DNA from 4 places in the Dorea sp. ICN-14282 genome. Region 3 is predicted to be linked to each of the others. Evidence: predicted binding sites of a transcription regulator. Region 3 holds the regulator's gene; each other region holds the start of a gene.

Region 1 (4,950 bases), on a different contig from region 3:
AATTAACAGAGGAACTAATACTGCGATCAGAGACTTAACTGGAATATTTGCAAGTCCTGTTGCTCCAAGTGCAATCAGTGTAAAGAATGGTCCATCGTTCAAAGACAGAATGGAGATCGCTCCTGTATCTGTCGCATTACCGAACTGAGAGGACAGGGAAATGTACAGGGATCCGTTGGAGTTCGTAATAGTTGCAATCAGTACAAATGGTGCGATTCCTAAGAATCCTTCCGGTCCACAAAGCTTTCCTACCAAAAGTCCTATCACAACTCCGAGGAGGAATTTGGTTCCTGTCATAATCACACCTTTGTAAAGAGGCATACCTACCTGCTTGATGTTGATCATAGATCCACATACAATCAGGAAAAATCCCATCATACATGCATTTCCTTCATAGAATAACGCCGTTACATAACCACCAATCTGGAATACCTGTGGTACAAATGTTGCTAAAACTACTGCAATAACCAGTGGGATAATAACCAATCCACCAGGCAGGTTCTTCATCTTATTCAGAATATCAAAATCTTTTTGTTCTTTCACTTTATTCTCTTCCATTTTCTCCGCTCCTTTTTACTTTCTTCCTGCTTCTTTAAACAGACGATCTACGATATCACAAGCAGTATGATCATTTCCTGTCAGTCCGCCTTTTCCTACAACCGGAAGCCCATCATAGCTTCCTACCAGACGTCCCACATCTGCCTGTGGAATCACGTAATCCATCACCTGGATACACTCCACGCCAAGCTGATAGCAGACATTTACCATGGTGTCTCCGCCTGTCGTGTACAATCCTGCAATTCTGTCTCGTCCAACTCTTTCCATCAGCTTTGTAATGATGGTTCCAAGTCCTGCATTGATCCGATTTGCACTCATTCCGGATGCATATCCACGCTTCTTATCTTCCTCATCCAGATTCAAAAGCTCTCCGTGCAGCGCCGTCTCAAACAGAATTGCCCTTGGCTGGGATCCCTCTTGGAACATCTCTTTTGCCAATTCTACTGCTCGTTCAGCCTCGGCTACGGCCTCATCTCCGCCGTTAATCAGCAGAATCGGCTCCACACTGATACGCACGTGCCGCTCATCCTCACAGAGCACTTCCATCTGCTTTTTGGTAACCGGAGTTGCGCTTCCTGCTGCAATCAGAACCGTTTTTTCTTCTTCATTCGCTGTTTCCGGAATATTCGGTTCTTCTACTCCAATCAACCCGCGCTCATAAGCAAGCTTCGCAGTAAACGGACCCGGATCCACTGCCACAACATTCCACTTCAAAGCAATACATGCCTTCGCAATGGTCTCTACATCTTCCAGTGTAATTCCGTCCACCACAATCACTTCACAGCCTTCGCCCCGCTTTTCCTCCAGCGCTTTTTCTACTGCCTCTTTGCCTGCCAGGACTTTGTCAAGTGTCACCAGTCCCACCTGGCGTCTGGTCTGTCCTGCCAGCAGTCGTGGAATATAATTTTCTTTTACGGGTGTGCGCACATCCTTTGCAACCGGCGTGTTAATTAGCGCCACACCGTCAATCACGGAATATCCGCCAACCAAAATTCTTCTGGACTGCGGCATTGCCGGAACAACAACCGCAACTGCATCTTCCCCGATCTGATCGAGCATTGCATCGATCTCCACGCCGACGCCACCTCGAAGTGTCGTATCAATCCGCTTGGAGAAATACTTTACTCCCATCCGCTTCAACGCAAGCGTAGCCGATTTTACTTTCTCGTACGCCTCGTCTGCCGGAAGCGGGCGTGAATTGCTGCTTACCAGAATTGCATCCAACTCATCTGCACCTTTGGCTTTTTCTGCCGCTTCTTCATTAAAAAATACTGCTGTCTGTGCCTTGGATCTGGCAAGGAGTACCCCTGTCGTTGTTGCTCCAGTCAGATCATCTGCAACTGCACCTATGATCGGCATAGTCCTCTTCCCTTCCTTTCTCTTTTGTATTCTTCTTATTTCATTGCATTTCCTTCGTGTTTACGAACGGCGTATTCTACGCACACTTTTGTGGATTCAATCAAACTTACGCAGTCTGCGATTCCCTTTCCTGCAATGTCAAATGCCGTTCCGTGATCAACAGAACCTCTGATAAACGGAAGTCCCCATGTAATCGTAACAGACTTCTGGAAATCAAGCGTCTTACATGCGATATGACCCTGATCATGGTACATAGAGAGGATCGCATCGAATTTTCCGCTCTTTCCGATATGGAATACGGAATCTGCCGGACATGGTCCCACTGCATTGATGCCCTTTTCCTGCGCCATCTTAACAGCCGGCTCTAACTCATCGATCTCTTCTCTTCCGAACAGCCCGTTATCGCCGTTGTGTGGATTAATACCTGCAACTGCGATGCAAGGATTCTCGATTCCGACGCCTCTTAATTCTTTGTCAATGTTCTCAATAAACTCCAGAACAACGTCCTTGGTTGCATAGTGTACTGCGTCTACCAGTGACATGTGACGGCTTACGAAGAAGACTCTCAGCTTATGGCAGGAGAACATGGTCAGTGCATATGGAGATCCTGTCTCATTCTGATAAATCTCGGTATGTCCTGGTTCCTTGACACCGATCAGCTTAATTGCCTGCTTGTGAATCGGAGCCGTGGATACTGCATCCACACGGCCTTCCATTCCAAATGCGATGGATTTCATAATCCAGTCAATTGCCATCTGGCCAGCCAGCGCCTGAACCTCCCCCCACTGAATAGAATCTGTATCATAGTCGCCCGTCTCCAGTACGTCCACAACACCAAATTCATATTTTGCTTCTTCTGGCTCGGAAATCTTATTGTATTTCAATTCCTTTCCAAGTACCTTTGCTGCTCTATCCAAAATCGCAATGCTTCCGATCACGAATGGCTTACAAGAATCATGAAGTTCCTTATCCAGCATAGTTCCTACTACAATCTCCGGTCCGATTCCTGCTGGATCTCCCATTGTAATTGCTGTTACAGGCTTGAATGTATTTTTCATTTACCTTCCCTTTCCTTTCGTTTTGTTTTCGTTTTGTATTTTTTTCTGTTTCGTTTGTGATTTCATTTTATATTCATTTCTTTTCAAAATCAATAGTTTTTTAGAATTTCAGCATATTATAAAGCTTGCTTTTTCTCTTTTTATGCAATATATACATATTTTTTATATTTTAACTTTCGTTTGCTTTCGTTTTTCGTTTGTCATTATTTTAACGTTTTAATTATCACTTTTTGCACGATTGATTTTCATTTTTACAAGGTATATAATAGGGACATCAAAGACTTATTTATTTCATTATACAGGAGGCAATACCATGAAAAAAAAGTTATATTTCGGCAGCAACTTAAAAATGTATAAAAATGTCCAGGACACCGTTGCTTATTTAAAAAAGCTGTCCGATAACACTGCTGATTTAAGCCGTGACGAGATCCAATTATTCATCATTCCATCTTTCACTTCACTGGATCGCGCGACCGCTTCTATCGATCAGAATTCTATTCTTCTGGGCGCACAAAACATGTGCTGGGAAGATCAGGGACAGTTTACCGGAGAAATCTCTCCACCGATGTTAAAAGAACTGGGAATTAAACTGGTAATGATCGGCCATTCTGAGAGAAGACACGTCTTTGGCGAGACGGACTACGAAGAAAACAAGAAAGTAAAAGCTTCTCTAAACCACGGATTCCAGACACTTCTTTGCATTGGCGAAACGGGAGAACAAAAAGAATACGGTGTCAGCGCCGAAATTCTGCGCACACAGCTAAAGATCGGATTCCACGGAGTATCCAAAGATCAGATCGGAAAGATCTGGGTAGCCTATGAACCAGTCTGGTCCATCGGTGTCAACGGAACCCCGGCTTCCCCGGACTATGCCGAAAAAATGCATAAGGTAATCAAAGAAACACTCCACGAATTGTTCGGCGACGCCAGCGAAGAGATTCCGGTTCTCTACGGCGGAAGCGTAAATCCTGACAATGCCTGCGACCTGATTGTGCAGCCTTCCATCGACGGGCTCTTCACCGGACGCTCCGCATGGGATGCCGATAAATTCAACGCGCTGATCCGTGATGCTATAAAAGCATACGAGGAAGCATAATATCCATACAAAAAACATCAACATCAAAAAATAATGGAAGGATACCATCTCTGATATCCTTCCATTATTTTATCTCTACAACATCTCAATAAATGCTGCAATTCTTGTTCCCAGCTGTCCAATATCAGCCTGAGAGTAATCTGTCTCTACATTAATGTATGGAATCTTCTTCTGCTCATTCACAAATTTGCGAATTCCAAATGCTTCCACATTATAAGTATGGCATGCCTGCAGCGTCATCTCAACCACGCCGTCTACCTTGTATTCATCAATCAGACGTCCCAAAAGTTCCAAACGATTCGGGTTTGGCGTCATAACGGAACAGCCAATATTCAGATACCGTCTTGCAAGCGCATCGTATACGTCCGGATTCGTCTCGTCTACTTCTTTGTCAATCGCCTTAGCGCCGCTGCAGTTTTCATAAGTAACAACGATTCCTCCGTTTTCCTCTACGGCCTTGATCACCTTCTCGGTCGCTCCTCCAAGGGGACATCCCGTAATCAGAATTCTAGGCTTCTTTGGCTGCATCTTTCCTTCTGCATATTCCTTTTCAATCTTATCAACCAACGCATTGACTTCCCCTGGAATCTGACTTCTGTCAAACTTGAACGTACTTCCGTACAATACCTTGAACAGATCATAACCGGTAATCGGTGTTGGCTCGTTCTTCATCACTTCGTAGAGTCTCTTCAGCGCGCGCCGTCCCTCATTATTAATCTTAATGGCTCTGCGGATATCATCCTCTGTGATCGTCACGTCAAACTTCTTCTCCAGATACTCTTTGAAACGAATGATCTCGTTTTTCCAAAGCGCTAACGCTTCTTCTCTCTGGGTATTTGGCAGTTCCATAATAAAAACGTCTTTAAATTCTGCCATATA
Region 2 (4,950 bases), 340 kb from region 3:
CGTCTCTTTCTACATAACATACATCATGCTTATATAGGCTGTATTCTTCGTCTCCCTCTGCAGTAAGTGTATGTACCTGTTCCATCCCATCCATTGCTTTTTCAAATTCTTTCAGGTTCATATCTTCCAATACGATTCCCTCCTTTTTCAATTGCTTTCTTCATATTGTTAATTTTATAACCAGCACTTACTCCCAGGTCAACCGAGTTTCCATTCTATTTCTGCATGGATATTGCTACTTTTGTTTATTTTCTTTTTGTGTTATCTATTGATTGTCTTATTTATTTTCAGCTGTTTTTCCAGTTTTCTTCCCCAAACACAAAAAATCAGGGCAACCCGTGAGTCACTCTCAGGTTGCCCTAATCTTCTATTCAGGATCCGGGATCACAATTTTAAAATAATTCCAATCCTTTCCCTCTTCATCATACGTAATTTTAATCCGAATCGCATAGGCTGATGTCTCGAATGTATCTCTATATTCTCCATAAATTCTGCGAATCTTTTCTATCATCTCGCCTTGTGAGACATAGGGTCCGGTTACCCGCATATAGGTCACAAACGCTCTCCTTGCAAAAATATGTTCAAATCCTTTCCGATCCTGCATCCAAGTTTCTCCTTCCCGGATACAGATTCCCTGTCCCCAGGAAAAACGAACGGCCTTCCCGTTTAGATACTCCGGTGCAATTTTCACCACATTCTTGCTGCGCGGCGCGTAATCAATCAAGTTGATACCATCCGACTCCATGTACCCATCATCCAGGTATTCCAGATTTTCCGACTGCCTGCGAAAATAAAAATCCGGACACCTCTCTAGATACCATTCGTCAAGATGTTCATCCAACATTTCCAGTTCTTTAGAGTATTCCCGGATACAATCTCTAAGTACACATGCCTTTCGGATCTCTTCTTCTACTTCTTCCAATCGTTTGGCAAGCATTTGCTTTAACCGATCATCGTCTGCCTCGCCGTGAAGAAGACCGATCTCTTTCAGCGAAAATCCCAAATTCTTATACTTCACACACTCATAAATATCGGTACAGGCTCTCAAGCCATAAGACCTGTAATTCGACTGTTCCTTCCTGTTTGCACGGAAAAGTCCTATTTTTTCATAATATTTAATTGTATGCGACGATACTCCGGTAAATCTGGCTAATGTTCCTATCGTTGTCTCTTCCATAGACATTTTACGCATGCAGCTTCTTCAGTATCCATGCCAGATCCTCTACGCCGATCTGTCCCGGTGCCGAAGCCTTCTTCGCTGCTCCAAAGGTAAGTGCAGATCCAAAAGTTTCCCCTGCAAGGCGGCTGATCACCCCCGTTCCCGCCATAGACATGGTAATAATCGGACGGTCTGCATGCATTTCCTGCATGGTAAGGGTTGCATCAAGAAGTGTCAGAACATCCCGGCTGCATGTCGGCATTGCGGCAAGCTTCGGAATGTCTGCTCCCATCTCCTGCATTTTCATAAGACGTCTGACAATCTCGTCTTTCTTTGGCGTCTGATCAAAATCATGGTTGGATGCCACAACCTTCACTCCAGCCTTATGAATTCCTTCTATCATGCGGGTTACTTCCTCATCTCCAGTAAACGCTTCTACATCTACCAAATCCACATAACCGCTTTCTGCCACCTGAATATTCAACTTTTCATATTCTTGGGTCGAAATCGCCTTTTCTCCGCCTTCCTTCTTCGTACGAAATGTAAAAAGTAACGGAATCTCTCCCAAAACCGTCCGAAGCTGTCTTGCCGTTTCCAGCGTTTCTTCCAATTCAAGCACCTGATCGTACCAGTCGGCTCTCCATTCAACTACATCAAGCGGAAGCTCCTTACACTCCTCTGCCGCCGCTAGAATTTCTTCCCTTGTATTTCCTACAATCGGAACACAGATTTTGGGAATTCCTTCTCCAATCGCGACTCCTCTTACTACTACCGGCTTTATCATAATCATCCTCCTAGTCGTACTTAATATCCAGAATCTCTTTCATATATGGAATTGGCATTGCTTTTCCTGTGTACAGCTGCACCGCTGCATCTCCCTGGAATAACATCATGCCCAGTCCATTCATTGTCTTACATCCTACTTCTTTCGCCATCTTAAGAAGTGCTGTCTCTCTTGGTGCATAGATCACATCTACTACAATCAAATCCGGTCTTAAGTAGGAAGCATCCGGAATATAGGTCTGACCTTCCAAAGGTTTCATTCCCACGCCAGTCGCGTTAACAAACAGATAACTGTCTGCAATCTCTTCTTTTAATTTCGCAAGATCCGCAAGATCATATACGTGAGCGGTACATTCTGTATTGTTGTTAATCTTTTCTGCATTCGTAATTGCACGCTCCCAAGAAGCATCTTTGATATTAAAGATGGAAATCTCTTTCACCCCGTCAAGAGCTGCCTGAATCTGAATTGCAGTTGCCGCTCCGCCTGCACCTACAATCGTCATTTTCTTTCCAATCACGTCGATATTATTATCTTTCAAAGCAGCCATAAACCCAAGACCATCTGTGTTGTGTCCTGTCAGATGTCCATTATCATTTACAACCGTATTAACTGCTCCACACAGCTTAGCTGCCGGAGACAATTCATCCAAATACTGCAAGATCTCTGTTTTATTTGGCATAGATATATTAGAGCCTCTCATACCAAGCGTACGAATCGCATTCACTGCATCCTTCAAATTGCTGTTGTCCACCTCAAATGCCATCTGTACATAATTAAGCCCCAGCTTTGCATACGCCTCATTGTGCATGGTTGGGGAACTGGAATGTCTGATTGGATCAGCCATCAGCCCGATCAATATTGTTTTTGCATCTACTCTTTCTGCCATCTTTCTTCTCCTTTCAAGATTGTCAAATTCTTAACTTAATTATAAACTTAAGCCTACCTTCCGACCAATACTTATTACTCTTCCAACCTATAATTTTTATCTATCGGTTGTCTCCTTATATCTATAATAAATATTTATCAAAAAATAAAATATTATAATTTTACATTATTGTTAATCTGCGTTATATTGAACTGGAAGAACAGATAACGAAAATCCATCCACAGGAGGAATTGAAATGATGTACGATATAATCATTATCGGTGCCGGACCAGCTGGAATCAGCGCCGGACTTTACGCAGTCAGCAGGGGAAAGAAAACACTTGTTATTGAAAAACACGAAGTCGGCGGACTGATCAAAAAGGTATCTTCCGTCACCCATTACAGCGGATTGATCGAACAAGAAACTGGAGCTACCTTCGCTGCCCGATTAAAAAAACAGGCAGAAAACGCAGGTGTTTCCATCGTGCAAGAAACGGTAACGGAAGTATCTCTGACTCCGACAACAAAAACCGTCACTACCGACACTCATACCTATGAAGCTCCCCGCATCATTCTTGCTTGCGGAACTACTCCACGCAGACTTGGTATTCCCGGTGAACTGGAACTTTCAGGAAAGGGTGTATGCCAAAATGCCACAAAGGACGCTCCCCTTTGCGCCGGTAAACATGTTTATGTCGTAGGCGGAGCAGACGGCGCCATAAAAGAAGCGCTCTACCTTGCAGGCTTTGCCAAAAAGCTTACCATTCTTCATTTTGAAGAACAATTGGGCTGCATCGCAGAATTTAAAGAAAAGCTGAAAAAAGCAGAAAATATAGAAGTATGTCTCTCTTCCCGTCTCCATGCAATTCACGGGACAGATCAGATTGAGACACTGGAAATTAAGAACGAAATCGATTCATCCATCACTACCATCCAGGATCCTGGCTGTCAGGTATTTATCTATGCCGGATCCACACCAAACACCGAACTTTTTACGGAACTCTCTTTAGAAGACGGTTATATTCCGACAAATGAAAGGATGGAAACCTCCATTCCCGGAGTCTACGCTGCCGGCGATATCCGTATGAAGCAGGTGCGCCAGGCTGCAACTGCTGTATCTGACGGAGCTGTCGCAGCAATCAACGCTTCTATGTAAACCACGTAAAATACCCCCGCCTGTGTGTTGGCATCTTCTGCCAGCACACAGGCGGGGGTATTTTATAATCGACTTTTGCATTCTCTTCTCAAAAAGCCCTCTAGACTATCTCATTTAAATAAATCCGGCTTAGAGGTATCAATTTCTTTAATTCTTCTTTCAGCCTCACAGAAAGTTCAACCCCTTCTTCTTTCTCAATCCCTTCTACGGAAGCCGCACCAAAAATCAGACTTGTAAGGGCTCCTATGGTAATGGTTCCCTCCTTTTGATGTTCACTTCCCTCCATCAGCATAACACCGGAATATTCTGTCCCCGTCAACAAAATGCAGCGATTGTTCTCTTCAATCACTGGATCGGTAACCCGAAAACACATACCGACAAAGGAGCAAACAGAAAGACTCATCAAAAGCCGCCTCACATCCACAATCCGAACCATAATCTTCGGGCGCTTCTCTCCCTGTGGCTCTGAAGCAGCAATCCTGCAGTCTGTAATATGTCCATCTGTCCGATAAACCATCAATCTGCCGCCATCACTTTCGCATTCTTTCCAAAGTCTTCTGTAATACGCCTCGTCCCGAAATGCATACACCTGATATTTGGAAGCCAAATCCTGATTGGCCGCCCTGGAAAGTTCTGATAAGTCCGCTTCCGTCACCTCCGCAACCTGCACGTTTTTAGGATACACTTCACCATCCTGATAATAGAGCGGATTCTGCTCATATACCGTCCGAAAATCATAAGGCGTATAAATTGCTTCTGCCGCTGGCATCAAAAAGGTAAATGCCTCTCCTTCCTGATACATATCGTTTAAGGCTCGCTTTAACAGCGCACCCATATATCCACGCCCTCGATATTCCTTTTGCGTGGCAACCGCCACAATATAATTGGCATTCTTTTTCCCCCGGTTTACCATTAGTGAATACGGATTCAGGTGAAGCATCGCCCGAATTTCACCATCTTCTATCACAGTATAAATCTGATTATCC
Region 3 (4,950 bases):
GCGTATGTATTCTCTTGGAATCCGTTTTCCAAGATCACAGACAAATTCATAGTTAAATCTTCCAGATAATTCGCTTAACACTTCTACCGGAAGCGTTTCTGCTCCATCACAGCCCACCAAAGTAACCAGGTCTCCAAACGCTGCTCCTTCAATTTCCGTAACGTCTACCATAAACTGATCCATGCATACCCTGCCAATAATTGGAGCTTTCTGCCCGCGAATCAACGCATATCCTTTATTGGACAGGCTTCTTGGATAACCGTCTCCATACCCCACCGGAATGGTAGCTACCTTCGTTCGGCGTTTCGATACAAAGGTTCCTCCGTAGCTGACCGGAACACCTTCTTCAATCCATTTCACATGGGCAATATGACTGACCAGAGTAAGCGCAGGACGAAGAGGAACCCTCTCCTTTTTCACTTCTTCCGACGGATACAGCCCATAAGTCGCAATCCCTGCTCTTACCAAGTCGAGCTCAGCTTCCGGCAGATCAATGATTCCAGCACTATTGCAGCAGTGATAGTTTTCAAAAGTAACCCCGGATTTTTCCAGCCGTTCCTTCATCCACATATATTTTTCAAACTGCTGATTTGTAAAACTCTTCTCTGTCTCGTCAGCCTTGGCAAAATGCGTAAACATACCTTCTGGTATCAATCCCGGAAGTTTGCTGATTTCTGCGATTGCACGAGCACTTGCCTCTTCTATCGGAAATCCGATTCTTGACATTCCTGTGTCCAGTTTCACATGGATATAGGCTTTCTTCCCCATTTCACAAGCAAGATCGGATACTTCCTTTGCCATTTCTTCTGTATAAACCGTCATGCGAATCTCCTGGGCAATCATCTCTCTTCGCTGATCCGGGAAAATGCAGCCCAATACCAGAACAGGTCTCGTAATGCCAGCTGTTCTTAAGATCACGGCCTCGTCGAGGGTTGCCACAGCAAAGCCCCATACATATTCCTTCTCTTCCAGCATTTTCGCAATGGGAACCGCGCCATGGCCGTACCCATCTGTTTTGATGACAACGATCATTTTCGCACTGCCGCTTAAATTCTTTTTCATCATCTCTATATTATATTCCACTGCATCCAAATTGATCCTTGCACATACTCTTGTATAGTTTTTCATACCCTTATTCCTCCAACTCGTTCCACGCTCCCGCAAGAAATTCGATCAAATCTCTTGCCATCACACTGTAAGTTCCTTTTCTCTCACGCGCCAGATCTCCGGCTCTTCCGTGCAGATATGTCCCCAGAACCGCGGCCTGATAGCCTTCCATTCCCTGTGCCATAAGACCTGCGATTATGCCGGACAGCACATCGCCGGAACCGGCTTTCGCCATCGATGCATTCCCCGACAGATTGACACTTGCTTTTCTTCCCTTCGACGCAATAACCGTGCGGGCATCTTTTAACACACAGGTTAAACGATGCTGATCGGCAAAGCTTTTTATCACGTCCATTCTGGAAGAGCGAATCTCCTCAATCGTTAAGTCTGTAAGCCTTGACATTTCCATCATATGCGGAGTAAATACCAGATCATCCACAGACAATGCATCCAGATATTTTTTGTGAGCGGCGATCAGATTCAATCCATCTGCATCTACCAGACATGGAACACGCACATTTTCCAATGTAGCACGCAGAATCTTTCGTGCCTTCTCCGTCGTCCCGATCCCCGATCCAACACAGACTACATCGGCCCATTTCAAAAGCCTTAAAAGCTCTCCCTGATCATAGAGATCATAGGTTGTGACGATTGCCTCCGGCAGCAGCTGCTGCAGAACCACACGGTTCTCCTCAGCTGTATAGATCTGTACCAGACCTGCGCCTGCCATATAAGCTGCATAAGCATTCAAATACGCCGCTCCTGCCATGCCTTTGCTTCCGGCAATCACAAGAACCTTGCCGTAGGTTCCCTTGTTAGAATCTGCTCTTCTTATCGGAAGAAGCTTTCGATAATCTTCCCGCTCGTAAGCATAGGTAAGATTGGAATCTTTCTCTGCCTTTGTCAGGTCAATTCCAATATCTTCTACAAATACCTTCCCGGCATAACGTTTCCCCGGATACAGTGCAAGTCCCAGCTTGGTTGTCTGAAACGTCACCGTCACATCCGCCTGAAATGCGATTCCCATCACAGCTCCATGATCTGCTGAAATTCCAGATGGCAGATCTACTGAAAATTTCTGTGCATCAGCTTCATTCATCTGTTGAATCACCTGTACGTATCTGCCAATAATTTCCCGGCCTAATCCCACGCCAAAAATGGCATCTACGATGAGACTGTAATCCCCCGGCTCATATCCTTCCAGAATCTGCGTTCCCGTCTCTTTAAGAAGACGCATCTGATGCTTCGTCTCTTCCGTACAGCTGGAGCTATTGCCGACTAGAAATACCGTAACCTCCTTCCCTCTTTCTGCCAAAAGCCTTGCAATCGCAAAGCCATCGCCTCCATTATTGCCCGACCCGCATACCACACAAGGTCTGGATAAATCCATGCCGAGTTCATCCATAACCCTCACACAACTTTCGGCCGCTCGCTCCATCAATGTAAGCGACAAAACCCCTTTCTCCTGTATGGTATACTGATCCGCCATCTTCATCTGACGACTGTTTACCAAATACTCCATCCTGCTACCCCCCCTGTCATATTTTTTATTTCAATGAAAAAAGACGCATAGAGACAAGCCTGTCTGCACATGCCTGTCCTTACACGTCCCTGTGTTGTTCTTGCTTATTTTTGATGTTCTTCGTTATATCGGCTGATATTATATGACAACTGCATAAGACTCTCCGAGAGATGAACATTCTCTACAATCACATTGTCCGGCAGATTCAGGTCAATATGTGCAAAATTCCAGATTGCACGGACACCGTTCTCTACCAGCATATCAGCTACTTCCTCTGCTTTATCTTTCGGAATCGTAAGAGCTGCAATGTCTACCTCATTGTTCGCAACGAAGGATCTAAGCTCATCCATCATCCGAATCGGAACCCCGCGGATCGTCACTCCCGCAAGTCTTGGGTTCACATCAAAGATTCCCTTTAAGATAAAGCCTCTCTTTTCAAAGGCTGCGTAATTAGCCAGCGCCTGTCCAAGATTACCCGCTCCGATAATAATGATATTATGGTCTTCTTCCAGTCCCAGAATCTTGCCTATCTCTGTGTACAGATACTTTACATTATATCCATATCCCTGTTGTCCAAACCCTCCAAAGTTGTTCAGATCCTGACGGATCTGAGACGCAGTTACGTTCATTCGTTTACTCAAATCATTTGAGGAAATTCGTTCTACTCCGCCTTCTAGCAGTTCTCCCAAATATCTGTAGTATCTTGGCAGCCTGCGAATCACTGCCTGAGAAATCCCTCTATCTTCCAATCATCTCACCTTCCATTCTAGAAAACATTATATAGAATTTTCCTTTCAAAGTCAAACTTTAAGTTGTTTTTTCTCCTATTTTCGATATAATAGAAACGGAAAAACAAAGGAGGAAATTATGGTACTAGCATGTCACGGAATTACAAAAGCTTTCGGTGAAAATACGATTGTCACCGATGGTTCTTTTCATATAGAAGACCATGAAAAGGTGGCTTTAGTCGGCCCTAACGGCGCCGGAAAATCCACCCTTTTGAAAATGATTGTAGGTGAACTTTCACCTGATCACGGAGACGTGATCCTTACCAAGGGAAAAACTCTTGGATATCTTGCCCAGCATCAGGACATGTCCGGCAGCGCGACCATCTACGAGGAAGTCCGCCTTGCCAAGGCAGATCTGATCGAAATGGAATGTCAGATCCGCTCCATCGAACAGGAGCTGCCTTCTCTCGAAGGAGAAACGTTATCTGCAAGGCTGGAGACTTACAACCGGCTGATGGCAGAATTCGAACGACAGAACGGTTACGCCTACGAAAGCGAAATCACCGGAGTCCTCAAAGGACTTGGCTTTACGGAAGACGATTTTTCCAAACCTGTATCTACGCTTTCCGGTGGTCAGAAAACCCGGGTATCCTTAGGAAAACTTCTGCTGACCAAACCGGACATTCTACTTCTTGACGAGCCTACCAACCACCTGGATCTTACTTCCATCGCTTGGCTGGAAACGTATCTTCTCAACTATCAGGGAGCGGTTCTTATCGTCTCCCATGACCGCTATTTCTTAAATCGTGTTGTCACCAAGGTGTTGGAAATCGAACTGGGACAACTGTCCACCTATCTTGGAAACTATGCAACATACGCTGAGAAAAAACAGCAGGTTCGAGAAGCAAGGCTCAAAGAATATCTAAAACAGCAGCAGGAAATCAAGCATCAGGAAGCCGTCATTGAAAAGCTTCGCTCTTTCAACCGGGAAAAATCCATTCGCCGAGCCGAAAGCCGGGAAAAGATGTTAGAAAAGATGACTCCTGTAGAAAAACCAATAGAAGTAAATACACAGATTCAACTGACACTGGAGCCTTCCTGTATCAGCGGAAACGATGTACTTAAAGTGGAACATTTAAGCAAATCTTTTCCAAATCAAACGCTGTTCCAAGACATCAGCTTTGAAATAAAACGCGGAGAACACGTTGCCATAATCGGAGACAACGGAACCGGAAAGACAACGCTTCTTAAAATTTTAAACGAGGTACTTCCGGCAGATGGCGGAACCTTTATCCTTGGCACGAATGTCCACATCGGCTATTACGATCAGGAACACCATGTGCTGAATATGGAAAAAACGATTTTTGATGAAATTTCTGATTCCTATCCATCACTTACCGGTACTCGAATCCGAAATATGCTCGCCGCCTTTCTTTTTACCGGCGATGACGTATTCAAACGGATCAAGGATCTAAGCGGCGGAGAACGCGGACGCGTATCTCTGGCAAAACTAATGCTGTCCGAAGCAAATTTCCTGATTCTCGACGAGCCTACTAACCATTTGGACATTACTTCCAAGGAAATTCTGGAAAA
Region 4 (4,950 bases), 200 kb from region 3:
TTGCATTTGCTCCTACAACTTCTGGATCAGCAGCAAATTTTACTTCCTGTCCAAGAAGTTCGGATAAACGTACTGCTACTGGTGCCAGAGATAATTCCGGCTTTGGCTCTCCCTTCGGTTTTCCAAGGTGGGAACACAGAATCACCTTTCCGCCATCAGCGATCAGCTTTTTGATCGTTGGCAGTGCAGCAACAAGACGGTTCTCATCTGTGATCTTTCCGTCGATAAGAGGAACGTTAAAGTCACATCTTACCAGGACTTTTTTCCCTTTTACATTAATGTCATCTACTGATTTTTTGTTAAGCATATCCTTGCCTCCTCAGATTTTTCTAATAAACAAAAGGGTCCGGTCCATAAAGACCGGACCCTTGTTGAGTCTTAATAATACTAATAATGTAGTTCTTTCAAATTAAGCTAACTCAGAGAAGTATTTGATTGTTCTTACCATCTGGCTTGTGTAAGAGTTCTCATTGTCATACCAAGAAACAACCTGAACCTCTGTAGTTCCGTTGTCTAATGGCAGAACCATTGTCTGAGTTGCATCGAACAGAGAACCATACTTCATACCAACGATGTCGCTGGATACGATCTCATCTGTGTTGTATCCGAAAGATTCTGTAGCTGCTGCCTTCATAGCTGCATTTACTTCATCAACGGTAACGTTTCCTTCAACAACTGCTGTTAAGATTGTTGTAGATCCTGTTGGGGTTGGAACACGCTGAGCTGCTCCGATTAATTTTCCGTTCAGTTCTGGGATAACAAGACCGATAGCCTTAGCTGCTCCTGTACTGTTTGGAACGATGTTTACTGCTGCTGCACGAGATCTTCTTAAATCCCCCTTTCTCTGTGGTCCGTCAAGAGTCATCTGATCTCCTGTGTAAGCGTGAATTGTACACATAATACCGGATTTGATCTTAGCAAGATCATTCAGAGCCTTAGCCATAGGTGCTAAACAGTTTGTTGTACAAGAAGCTGCAGAAATTACAGTATCTTCTGGCTTCAGTTCTGTATGGTTAACATTGTATACGATTGTAGGAAGGTCGTTTCCTGCTGGTGCAGAGATAACAACTTTTCTAGCTCCTGCTTTTACGTGAGCAGATGCTTTCTCTTTGGATGTATAGAATCCTGTACACTCAAGTACTACGTCAACACCGATTTCTCCCCATGGAAGTTCCTCAGCATTAGCCTTTGCATAAATTTTGATTTCTTTTCCGTCTACAATGATAGAATCCTCTGTAGCTTCTACCTTGTCAGCCAGAGCATATCTTCCCTGAGAAGAATCATATTTTAACAGGTGAGCAAGCATCTTTGGAGATGTCAGGTCGTTGATTGCAACTACCTCATATCCTTCTGCTCCGAACATCTGTCTGAATGCAAGACGTCCAATACGTCCAAATCCATTAATCGCTACTTTTACTGCCATGATTAATTCCTCCTAAAGTTTTATATTGACTGCTTTTCACAGTCTTTATTATCATGAATCCTTAATCTTGTTAAAGAATCATCAACCGTTTTTTATTGTACTAAATTTGATACAAAAATTCAAGTGCTTTTACACTTTTTCATCAAAGTGCCCGAAATACCGGCTTACGACCCTGAAATTCTGTATAGTACCGAAAACCACAGTCTCTCAAAATCTCTATTCCCCGGTCAAAATCATAGGCAATATGTTCTGGTTTGTGACCATCTGCCCCCACGGTAAGAATCTCTCCACCTAATTCCCGGTAGCGTCTCAGTACATCCTGATGAGGATGTGCGTAGGGAAGGCCATACTTCAATCCCGCGGTATTTAATTCCAGACCTTTTCCTTTGGAAATCAGCGTTTTTAAAATTTCATCTATCAGATCCTGATACCGCCGATACGAATATTCCTGCTCTCTTGCGCTTCCATAGCGTGTCATATAATCTAAATGACCAAGCACATCAAAGGATTCATGCAGGCGGACATCTTCCAGCGTCTCCTCTAATGTCGCCCGGTAAACTTCTTCGTCCGTTCGTCCCTCGAACACACTGCCCGCAGCAATGTCCCGCCTCCAGATGCTGTGCACGGATCCGATTACAAAATCAAACGGATATTTCTCCACAAATTCCTGGTAAAATGGTGCAAGATAGGGCTGCATTCCTATTTCTACACCGATATTTACCCGGATCTTTCCCTGGTACTTTTCCTGAAGCGGCCGAAGAACCTGAAAATATGCTTCCGGATCAAAAATATCTTCGGCTCCCCATTCCATATTATCCTTATCGAAATGATCGGTAATGCAGATCATCTCTAGTCCCTTTTGAATGGCACCCTGAATCATCTCTTCTGGCAGCGCCTCCGAATCGTGGGAAAAATTTGTATGCATATGCACGTCTGCTCTCATTCTACTCATCTCCTATAATTGTTCCGCCGCCAAGCACATACTCTCCTTCATAGAGAACAACTGCCTGGCCTGGAGTAATGGCGCGCTGAGGCTCTTCAAAGGTGCATAGGATTTCATCCTCTCCAGTCTTTTCCACAATACACCACGCCCCTTTATGGTTGTAGCGAATCTTTGCCCAAACCCGTCTCTTCTCCGGCAGATCTTCCACTGACATAAAATTCACCTGATTTGCTCTCACATAATGAGACATGGACTCCTCATTGCTTCCTACTACAACTTCATTCGTCTCCGGACGAATCTCCAATACAAAAACCGGATGTCCCAGAGACAGTCCCAAGCCTTTTCGCTGACCGACCGTATAATGTATGATTCCCTTATGTTGTCCTACCACTGTTCCATCACTCAACACGAAATTTCCCGGTTCGATTTTCTTCACGCTGTTTGCTTCTATATAGGAGGCGTAATCTCCATCCGGCACAAAACAAATATCCTGACTGTCCGGCTTATCTGCAATCCTAAGCCCAATTTTTTCTGCCATTTTACGAATCTCTTCTTTGGTATAATCGCCTACCGGCATCTTGGTTCTGGAAAGTTGTTCCTGTGTCAGATTGTACAACGCATACGTCTGATCTTTTGCCGCTGTCTGAGAAGTACGCACCGCGTATCTTCCATTTTCCAGCTGATCGATTCTAGCATAATGACCGGTCGCAATATAGTCTGCCCCGATATCCAGACTTCTCTTTAGCAAAGCCTCCCACTTCACATAGCGGTTACAGGCAATGCAAGGATTCGGCGTACGCCCCTGCTGATATTCTCCGATAAAATAATCGATCACCCGTTCCTTAAAGTCCTGCCTGAAATTCATAACATAGTAAGGAACTTCAAGGGATGCCGCCACTCTTCTGGCATCTTCAACTGCGCTTAACCCGCAGCAGCCTCCATTCTCTTCCTGATCGTCTTTTTCTTCCTCCTGCCAGATCTGCATGGTTACTCCAATTACATCATATCCCTGTTCTTTCAGAAGCCATGCTGCCACAGAAGAATCCACACCGCCTGACATTCCGACTACAACCTTCTTTTTCTCCATTTTACGCCTCCGGCCTAGTATTCTTCTTCCTCTTCTTCATCTTCGTGAATATCTGATTTTGGTTTTTCCAGACCTTCAATCTTAATATCGTGCTTTTCTGCATAATCCCAAAGGGCTGCATGAATTGCCTCTTCTGCCAGCAAAGAGCAGTGAACTTTCACCGGCGGAAGTCCATCGAGGGCTTCCATAACCGCTTTATTTGTCACTTCCATCGCTTCCTGAATGTTCTTACCCTTAACCAGCTCCGTTGCCATACTACTGGTTGCAACTGCAGCTCCGCACCCGAAAGTTTTAAACTTTACATCCTGGATAATCTGATTCTCATCAATATCCAGATAAATTCTCATAATATCTCCGCACTTTGCGTTTCCTACCGTACCTACACCGCTTGCGTTTTCAATTTCTCCCATATTTCTAGGATTCTGAAAATGATCCATTACTTTTTCTGTATACATACACTTTTCTCCTTATTGATTCTCTGTTTCTATCGTTTTATTATTTGCTTTTTCCACACTTTGAACTATTCCAAATTAATTCCCCTGCTTTTTTATGAAATCTTCATAAAGCGGAGACATACTTCTTAGACGGGTCACAATCTCTTTCAGGCTCTCTACCACATAATCAATCTCTTCTTTTGTAATCTCTTCATTCAGAGTCAGGCGCAAAGAACCATGTGCAATCTCATGCGGAAGCCCGATTGCCAGAAGGACATGGGATGGGTCTAACGATCCTGATGTGCAGGCAGATCCGCTTGATCCACAAATTCCTTTCATGTCCAGCATAATCAGAAGAGACTCTCCTTCAATAAATCGGAAACTAAAGTTCGCATTATTCGGAAGCCGATCGGTACGATGTCCATTCAGCTTACAGTAAGGAATCTCCGCCAGCACGCGCTCAATCAGATAATCCCGAAGCTGCGTCTCTTTCTTTGCTCTGTCTTCCATCGTATCTGCCGCCCGTTTTACCGCTGTTCCAAGACCGATGATTCCCGGCACATTTTCCGTTCCCGCACGTCTTTTTCTTTCCTGTGATCCGCCATGCACAAAGGAACGAATCTTCACACCTTTGCGAATATACAAAAATCCGATTCCTTTTGGACCATTCAATTTGTGTCCGCTTGCACTTAACATATCAATATGACATTCATCCACATTGATCGGTACCTGTCCAAATGCCTGAACCGCATCGGTATGGAAGAGAATCCCATGCTCATGTGCAATCTCGCCGATTTCTTTAATCGGCTCAATGGTTCCTATTTCATTATTAGCATACATAACAGAAATCAAAATGGTAGTTGGACGAATCGCTGCTTTTAAGTCCTCTAGCTTCACCTTTCCATCTTCATCCACATCCAAATAAGTAACTTCAAACCCTCTTTTTTCCAGATATTCTCCCGTATGAAGAATCGCATGATGTTCAATTTTGGTTGTAATAATGTGGTTTCCTTTATCCTGATAAGCTTCTGCTGTTGCTTTCAGCGCCCAGTTGTCAGATTCC

What was found. The regulator Rex, encoded in region 3, represses fermentation and respiration genes when NADH is low (regulators of the CRP and FNR family bind a similar motif). The targets are predictions, from matches to a motif close to ATTGTTAANTANTTAACAAT.
Region 1: a site for Rex is predicted at 3,172-3,191, ahead of pdxA (4-hydroxythreonine-4-phosphate dehydrogenase PdxA). Genes of this name have one in related genera too.
Region 2: a site for Rex is predicted at 2,952-2,971, ahead of WKT00_RS00995 (shikimate dehydrogenase). Genes of this name have one in related genera too.
Region 4: a site for Rex is predicted at 1,490-1,509, ahead of gap (type I glyceraldehyde-3-phosphate dehydrogenase). Genes of this name have one in related genera too.

The regions. Positions count from the first base shown of each region.
Region 1 covers NZ_JBBKBH010000002.1:103,137-108,086, forward strand. Annotated here, with positions in the region: gene WKT00_RS05755 (2-keto-3-deoxygluconate permease) at 1-558, opposite strand, end outside; gene WKT00_RS05760 (four-carbon acid sugar kinase family protein) at 574-1,917, opposite strand; gene pdxA (4-hydroxythreonine-4-phosphate dehydrogenase PdxA) at 1,953-2,975, opposite strand; gene WKT00_RS05770 (triose-phosphate isomerase) at 3,289-4,071, shown strand; gene WKT00_RS05775 (double-cubane-cluster-containing anaerobic reductase) at 4,147-4,950, opposite strand, start outside.
Region 2 covers NZ_JBBKBH010000001.1:217,048-221,997, reverse strand. Annotated here, with positions in the region: gene WKT00_RS01010 (alpha/beta hydrolase) at 1-121, opposite strand, end outside; gene WKT00_RS01005 (helix-turn-helix domain-containing protein) at 368-1,192, opposite strand; gene aroD (type I 3-dehydroquinate dehydratase) at 1,185-1,940, opposite strand; gene WKT00_RS00995 (shikimate dehydrogenase) at 1,954-2,829, opposite strand; gene WKT00_RS00990 (FAD-dependent oxidoreductase) at 3,068-3,964, shown strand; gene WKT00_RS00985 (GNAT family N-acetyltransferase) at 4,065-4,950, opposite strand, start outside.
Region 3 covers NZ_JBBKBH010000001.1:558,796-563,745, forward strand. Annotated here, with positions in the region: gene alr (alanine racemase) at 1-1,128, opposite strand, end outside; gene WKT00_RS02725 (NAD(P)H-hydrate dehydratase) at 1,133-2,629, opposite strand; gene WKT00_RS02730 (redox-sensing transcriptional repressor Rex) at 2,734-3,378, opposite strand; gene WKT00_RS02735 (ABC-F family ATP-binding cassette domain-containing protein) at 3,497-4,950, shown strand, end outside.
Region 4 covers NZ_JBBKBH010000001.1:361,297-366,246, reverse strand. Annotated here, with positions in the region: gene WKT00_RS01760 (phosphoglycerate kinase) at 1-307, opposite strand, end outside; gene gap (type I glyceraldehyde-3-phosphate dehydrogenase) at 410-1,423, opposite strand; gene WKT00_RS01750 (histidinol-phosphatase HisJ family protein) at 1,566-2,366, opposite strand; gene mnmA (tRNA 2-thiouridine(34) synthase MnmA) at 2,368-3,453, opposite strand; gene nifU (Fe-S cluster assembly scaffold protein NifU) at 3,468-3,908, opposite strand; gene nifS (cysteine desulfurase NifS) at 3,984-4,950, opposite strand, start outside.